2 regions of the Metasolibacillus sp. FSL H7-0170 genome follow, and region 1 is predicted to be linked to the other one. Evidence: predicted binding sites of a transcription regulator. Region 1 holds the regulator's gene; the other holds the start of a gene.
What was found. The regulator LexA, encoded in region 1, represses DNA repair genes until DNA is damaged. The targets are predictions, from matches to a motif close to CGAACATATGTTCG.

Region 1 (3,667 bases):
GATATTCTACAAAGCGGCGGTGAACTGTTGCTTTGCTAATATTGAATCCTAAGCCTCTTAATGTAGTGGCAATTTCTTCAAAGGTAAAGCCCTTCGCCCGCAACTTTAAAATTTCTTCGATAGGCACGTCAATTCGCTCGCGCCCCTCTGGATTGCCACGGTTTTTCAAATTGTATTCTGGACGATATCCGTTATTTACTGCGCGTCGCATTCCGCGTCGTATTTTAGCATTGTGCAGCTTGCGCTGATACTCCTCTACTATTGCTAAAATTTCTAAAAGCATTGTATCCATCTCATTTAATGCTAGTGGACCAGCATCATTTAAAGATATGACCGAGATACCCTGCTTTTGTAAAAGATGTAACACTGCTACGCGTGCATTGCCTCGTCCTAATCGTGTTTCATCTTGGACGAACAAAGTTGTCATATTATTTTCCTTCATATAATCTAACATATCTAACAAGCCATCTCTTTCCACATCGAAGCCGCTCTGTTGGTCCTCAAATATTTCAACTATATGAAAATGCAAGCTGCTTGCATATGCTTTTAGCTCTTCTTTTTGCCTTGCAAGAGATGTATATTGGGTTGATTTCTCGGTGCTTACCCTCACATATATGACCGCAGTTTGTGTAACCATTAATTGTTATTCGCCACTTCACGCGAATGGCTATCCTCTGTCATTTGCTTGGCAATAATAGAGCGTTTTTCAATTGGCACTAGCAACTGTTGTCCAATCACTATTTTTTCGTCAGAAAGGTAATTTGATTTTTTCACAAAGCCAATCCATTGCTCCGTTGACATTTTACCTCGGTACTGTTCGGCTAAAGACCAAAGCGTATCCCCATGTTCAATGATTATTTCTTCATATTGTTCAATATCCTCATCAGTAATAACTAACACTGAAATGACAAATACCGTAAATGCTACAAAAACTGCAATATAACTATTTTTTTTCAACCAATTCATAGTAACGCCTCCTGAAATAGAATGTTCGTTCGGAATGTATGTTCTCATATTAAAACGAACAAACGTTTTTGTCAACAATTATTTTCGAACTAATGTTTGCATTTATTTTTCTCTTTTGTTATACTGAAAATAAGAAAATTTGTTCTATCAATTACGCCTCGGCGTAATTACATTCAGTTTTTTGAAGCGCCTTCAAACTCGTTTTAAAAATCTGTGATTATCGTCGGAGGCTTATCTTTGTTTAGCGAGCAACTTTACATATGCTGAACAAGGTCCAATATAGCGTCCCTCCCATCATCTATGAATGGTGAGAGTAGTTTACTAAAACAAGATAAAAGAGGTGAATGAGTTGACAAAAGTATCAAAACGCCAAGAAGCAATTTTAGCTTTTATTAAAGAAGAAGTTAAAACAAAAGGTTATCCACCGTCAGTTCGTGAAATCGGTGAAGCGGTTGGTTTAGCATCTAGTTCTACTGTACATGGCCATTTAGCTCGTTTAGAAAGCAAGGGACTTATTCGTCGAGACCCAACAAAGCCACGCGCTATTGAAATTTTAGACAACAATAATGATAGTGAGATAGAACAACAAGGTGTTATCCATGTTCCTTTGATTGGCAAAGTAACGGCAGGACTTCCTATTTCAGCCATCGAGAATATCGAGGAATACTTTCCTCTTCCAAACTCATATGGCACTTCTGAGGATCAGCTATTTATGTTAGAAATTATGGGAGAATCAATGATTGAAGCTGGAATTTTAGATGGAGACTATGTAATTGTTAAGCAAAAATCAACTGCAAACAATGGTGAAATTGTCGTTGCGATGACAGAAGATGATGAGGCAACAGTAAAGCGTTTTTATAAAGAAAAAACACATTTTCGTTTACAGCCTGAAAACTCTTCAATGGACCCTATTTTAGTAAATCAAGTAACGATTTTAGGGCAGGTTGTCGGTCTATATCGTAAAATACAATAATACAAAAACTGAGCACCGGATTTTTGGGACAGCTCAGTTTTTTACTTTGAATATACTATTCATTTTTTAAAAGCTAGCATGATTTTCACATCATTAATTGTGGAGAAAAACGAGGAATATTATTGGAAATTTTCGTGATGTCCTATGAGGTTCATTCATATGTAAAAGCATGCTAGCGGGGTATTAGTGCTATTTTACATCCGCTTTGAAAAATTGTGAATGTTTATAAATGACGTATAATTTTCGTAAAAAGCCGTATTTTGATGATTTCCAGCGTTGTTTGCAACAAAATTATGCTTTTTATATAAGAAATCTCAGAAAATTGCCTGCCTATAAATACCTGTTATTTGACACTTCATCTATTTTTCTTTTGTTTCATACGTGTAACTAAAAAACCGCCTTTAAACGACTTCGGCTCATATGACATAATAAAGGCATTTGGCTCAAATCGCTCGACAATTTGAAACAGTTCGTGCTCACGATTACGCTTCGTTAAAATTTCATATTTATAGCGCTCACTATCGCGTCCTTCGCCCTTGTAAATTGTAACTGCAAAACCTTCATTCCTTAAAAACTCCACTAGTTCATTGTTTTTATTTTGCGTATTAATCGCAGCAAAAACATAGCCTACTGCTAATTTCCGCTCAATCATCGTACCTAAAAAAATACCTAGCCCAAAGCCAACTGCATAAACAACCATCGCTAATACGCTCTGAGTTCCACTGAATACGAGGGACAAACCAAACACATAAATCAGTACTTCAACCATACCTATAATTGATGCTAAAACCGTAATATTTTTTACTAAAAAGATTGTACGAAGCGTTAATAAAGGCACATAAATAAGTTGTAAAATAATAATTAATAAAATATTATTCATACGCAGGACCTTTCATAATCTTTTATAATGGTATTTTTCTGCTATCGTATAACTATATAATAGTACTCGATTATCAAGTTATTATTTCACGTTTAATCAATTACGCCTTGACGTAATTGTGTCCAGATTCTTTCAAGCTATTTGGTGGAAGTTAACCTGAAACCGTCACGTCCTGTGACAACGGTTAACTGATTTGCATCATGCAAGCCTCCCTTCAAAATCTGTGACATCCGGATGTTGGTCACTCAGTCATTATCGCAAGATGCGATGTTCTTAGACTGAGTTCCTCTTTATCAGCAAGTGTTTGAAAACCCGCTGAAATCGGTCTAATGCTTGCATTTATTTTGCCACCTATAGAGATGGAAGACTTCTGCTTAAAGAGGTTAAATGGATTGGATCGAGTAATTTTTCAGCTTCGTCCACACTTAATAAACCTTTTTCAACAACAATCTGTTTTACCGTTGTTTTTTTGCTTTGCGCTTCCGCTACTATTTCATTAGCAATTTCGTAACTAAATTGTTTTGAAATTGCGACCGATAGAGCGTAGGTGCTTTCCGCGCGAAGCTGATTAATTTCTTTTTTCACTTGAACTCCTGCTACACACTTCTCTCGAAACACTGGAATGCTTGCTATTAACAATGAAAATTGCTCAAACAGATTTTTCATAATAATGGCTTCCCAAATATTCAATTCAAGCTCGCCTCTATCTGCCGCAAATGTAATTGCCTGATCTTTGCCATAAATATCAAAGCAAACTTGCATCATCATTTCAGGAATACATGGATTGATTTTTCCAGGCATAATAGATGAACCCGATTGAACTGCTGGAAGCTCAATTTCACCTAATC
Region 2 (3,667 bases), 1.9 Mb from region 1:
ATTTTCTCATGTCCTCCAATATTTATATGATAAAAATCAAATGTATTGATACCATCTAATCAAATATACCGAAATTTGCAGAAAAATGCATTAATGCATCGAAAAAAAATGCAAATAAGATTATACTAAATGATAGAATACAATTATTAAATAAAAAGTATGGGTTATTGGAGGTTATACATAATGGATCTTTCCTCGTTAATAGGTATAATTTTGGCATTTGTTTCACTACTGACGGGTATGATATTAAAAGGGGTAAGCTTAGGTGCACTAGCAAATCCAGCTGCCATTTTAATCATTATTTTTGGTACAATATCCGCAGTAGTAATTGCCTTTCCTATGAAGGAATTAAAGCGAGTACCAAAACTATTTAAAGTGCTATTTACAGAAACAAAGTTAACAGGTGATATAGAAATCATTAAAATGTTTTCTCAATGGGCTGATTTAGCTCGTCGAGAAGGGTTGCTTGCCCTTGAAAGCAAAGCAGCGGAGATTGAAGACCCATTTCTAAAAAATGGCTTAACGCTTGCTATCGATGGACAAAATGCAGATTATATTCGCGATGTACTATCAGAGGAAGTAGAGGCGATGGAGGATCGCCATGCTAGTGGAGCCGCAATTTTTTCACAAGCGGGTACATATGCACCAACATTAGGGGTATTAGGGGCTGTAGTAGGTTTAATTGCTGCCTTGCGAGATTTAAGTGATATAGATGGATTAGGATATGCTATTTCAGCCGCCTTCGTTGCGACATTATTAGGGATTTTCACAGGTTATGTATTATGGCATCCATTTGCTAACAAATTGAAGCGAAAATCCTCTGTAGAAGCGAAGCAAAAGCGCATGATGATTGAAGGGATTTTATCTGTTCTTGAAGGAGAGGCACCACGTGTAATTGAACAAAAGCTGGCTTCTTACTTACCTTTAGAAGAACGTAAGCAAATCATGGAAAGCGGGGCGGGTGGCCTTGGCAAAGAGGCATAAAAAACATAAAAAGCATGAGGAACATATTGATGAGTCATGGTTAGTTCCATACGCTGATATATTAACACTGTTATTAGCTCTATTTATTGTTCTTTTTGCTTCTAGTTCAGTAGACCAGGAGAAGCTAGAAAGAATGTCGCAAGTATTCGGTCAAATATTTGATGGTGGGGCCGGAGTATTGGATAATCCGTCTATTCCAGATCATCCAGATGCAATAAGTGGTGAAATCACAGAACAAACAGTAAAGTATTTAAGAGACCAAGAAGAGCTGCAGCAAATTCAAGGGCGAATTGATGAATTCATTGCTATTAATGAACTAGAAGAGCAGTTTGAAACGAGCAGGACAGAAGAGGGCGGTGTGCTCATTCGAATTCGCGATAGCGTGCTTTTCGACCCGGGTAAAGCAGATGTCAAGCCAGAATATGCAGCAATTGCACAGGAGCTATCAAAAATTTTACAGTTGGACACACCGCGAAGTATTATTGTCACAGGGCATACAGACAATGTTCCTCATTACAGTGCAGAGTTTAAGTCCAATTGGGAGCTATCTGTCATGCGCGCAGTTAATTTCCTGAAAAATGTAATCGACAGCAATCCCGAGCTAGACTCAGAGCAGTTTAGTATTAGAGGCTTTGGTGAATTCAAGCCGATTGCTAACAACGATACAGTAGATGGGCGTGCCCAAAATCGCCGTGTTGAAGTATTAATCCAGCCATTAATATTAGAGGACGGCAGTGAGATTCATGAATAATTGAAGAAAAAGAGCTATGTGTAAGACTGAAAAAATTAATTTCGTCTTTTATAGCTCTTTTTTTTTGACATTCAATAAACAAAAGTTTATAATTTAAACAAAAGTTTGAGAGGAGGAAAGTTGCAATGAATGACAAGGAGAAACTTGTATTACAGTTAGTCCAAGAAAACCCTTATTTATCGCAGCAGGAAATGGCAGAAGTGTTAAATATGTCACGTCCAGCTCTCGCAAATATTATTTCAGGATTGATAAAAAAAGGCGAAATTATTGGTCGGGCATATGTTTTGCCGGTCAAGCAATCCATTGTTGCTATTGGTGGAGCAAATGTCGACCGCAAATTGCATATTACAAATAAAGTACAGCTAGAGACGTCCAACCCCGTAACAGCAAACGAAAGCGTTGGTGGCGTAGCACGTAATATTGCAGAAAATCTTGGGCGCTTAGGCAATCAAGTGAAATTGTTAACGACACTTGGGCATGATGCCGATGCGCAAATGATTGAACAAGCTAGTCGTGCTTTTATTGAGCTCGATATCATTGAAAAGTTAGAAAAGGAGCAAACCGGCTCTTATACAGCGGTATTAGATAAAGACGGTGATTTAGTTATTGCCTTAGCAAATATGGCTATTTACGAAGCGCTGACACCTAGCCTACTTGACAAGCATATGGCAACATTAATAAATGCTTCAGCTATAATTATTGATTTAAACTGTCCAAAGGAAACGGTAATGTATGTTCAGCAACTTGCCAAGGAGCGTAATATTCCACTAGCAATCGTTCCTGTTTCATCACCTAAAATGAATCGCATGCCAGATGATTTACAAGGTGTGACTTATTTTATTTGCAATAGAGATGAGGCAGAAACATACTTACACATGACTTTAAAGGATGAGGCAAGTTACGAAGAGGCTGTAAGGGCATTGCTGGAAAAAGGTGCAGAGCATGTTGTGCTCACTTTAGGTGGAAAAGGTGTGCTAGTTGGAGAAGGGGATAAGATCCAGCATTATAGTGCATATAAAATTAATGATATTAAGGATGTAACAGGTGCAGGTGATGCCTTTGTAAGTGCTTGTTTACACGGTGTGATGCAAGGTGATACTTTACACGAAGCGGCGCAATTTGCACTGTATCATGCAGCAAAAACATTACAAGCCAATACAACAGTACGCCTAGTAAAACAAAATGAATATAAAAATTGGAGGAATTTAAAATGAAACAATACTTATCTTATTCACAAGAAGTGTTAGAAGCAAAGGAAAAAGGATTACCGATTGTTGCATTAGAATCAACAATTATTTCTCATGGCATGCCTTATCCTCAAAACGTGCAAACTGCGCGTGAAGTGGAGCAAATTATTCGTGATAATGGAGCAGTACCTGCAACAATCGCTTTAATTGACGGGCAAATTAAAATTGGTTTATCCGATGAAGAGCTTGAGATGTTCGGTAATGCGCAAGGTGTAGCGAAAGCGTCACGCCGTGATTTAGGCTATTTAATCGCAACGAAAAAACTAGGTGCAACGACGGTTGCAGCTACAATGATTTGTGCAGAGCTTGCTGGCATTGAGTTATTCGTAACAGGAGGTATCGGTGGTGTACACCGCGGTGCTGAAACGACAATGGATATTTCAGCGGACCTAGAGGAGCTTGCAATGACAAAGGTAGCAGTTGTGTGTGCAGGCGCAAAATCTATTTTAGATATCGGTTTAACATTAGAATATTTAGAAACAAAAGGTGTACCTGTTATCGGCTACGAAACAGATGTATTACCAGCATTCTTTACGAGAGAAAGCGAATTTGCAGTAAATTTCCGTGCTGATTCTGCTGAGGAAGTAGCGGCAATGATGCGCGCGAAATGGGATTTAGGTTTACGCGGTGGTGCAATCGTTGCAAACCCGATTCCTGTCGAACATTCAATGGAAGCCAGCTTTAT

Region 2: the regulator LexA is predicted to act here: its motif matches at 1,830-1,843, upstream of MHH70_RS15145 (carbohydrate kinase).

What each region holds. Positions count from the first base shown of each region.
Region 1 covers NZ_CP151964.1:1,221,870-1,225,536, forward strand. Annotated here, with positions in the region: gene MHH70_RS05865 (recombinase family protein) at 1-637, opposite strand, end outside; gene MHH70_RS05870 (LysM peptidoglycan-binding domain-containing protein) at 637-966, opposite strand; gene lexA (transcriptional repressor LexA) at 1,316-1,939, shown strand; gene MHH70_RS05880 (DUF2179 domain-containing protein) at 2,295-2,819, opposite strand; gene MHH70_RS05885 (aspartate ammonia-lyase) at 3,171-3,667, opposite strand, start outside.
Region 2 covers NZ_CP151964.1:3,245,929-3,249,595, forward strand. Annotated here, with positions in the region: gene MHH70_RS15130 (aminopeptidase) at 1-2, opposite strand, end outside; gene motA (flagellar motor stator protein MotA) at 184-984, shown strand; gene motB (flagellar motor protein MotB) at 968-1,735, shown strand; gene MHH70_RS15145 (carbohydrate kinase) at 1,861-2,949, shown strand; gene MHH70_RS15150 (pseudouridine-5'-phosphate glycosidase) at 2,946-3,667, shown strand, end outside.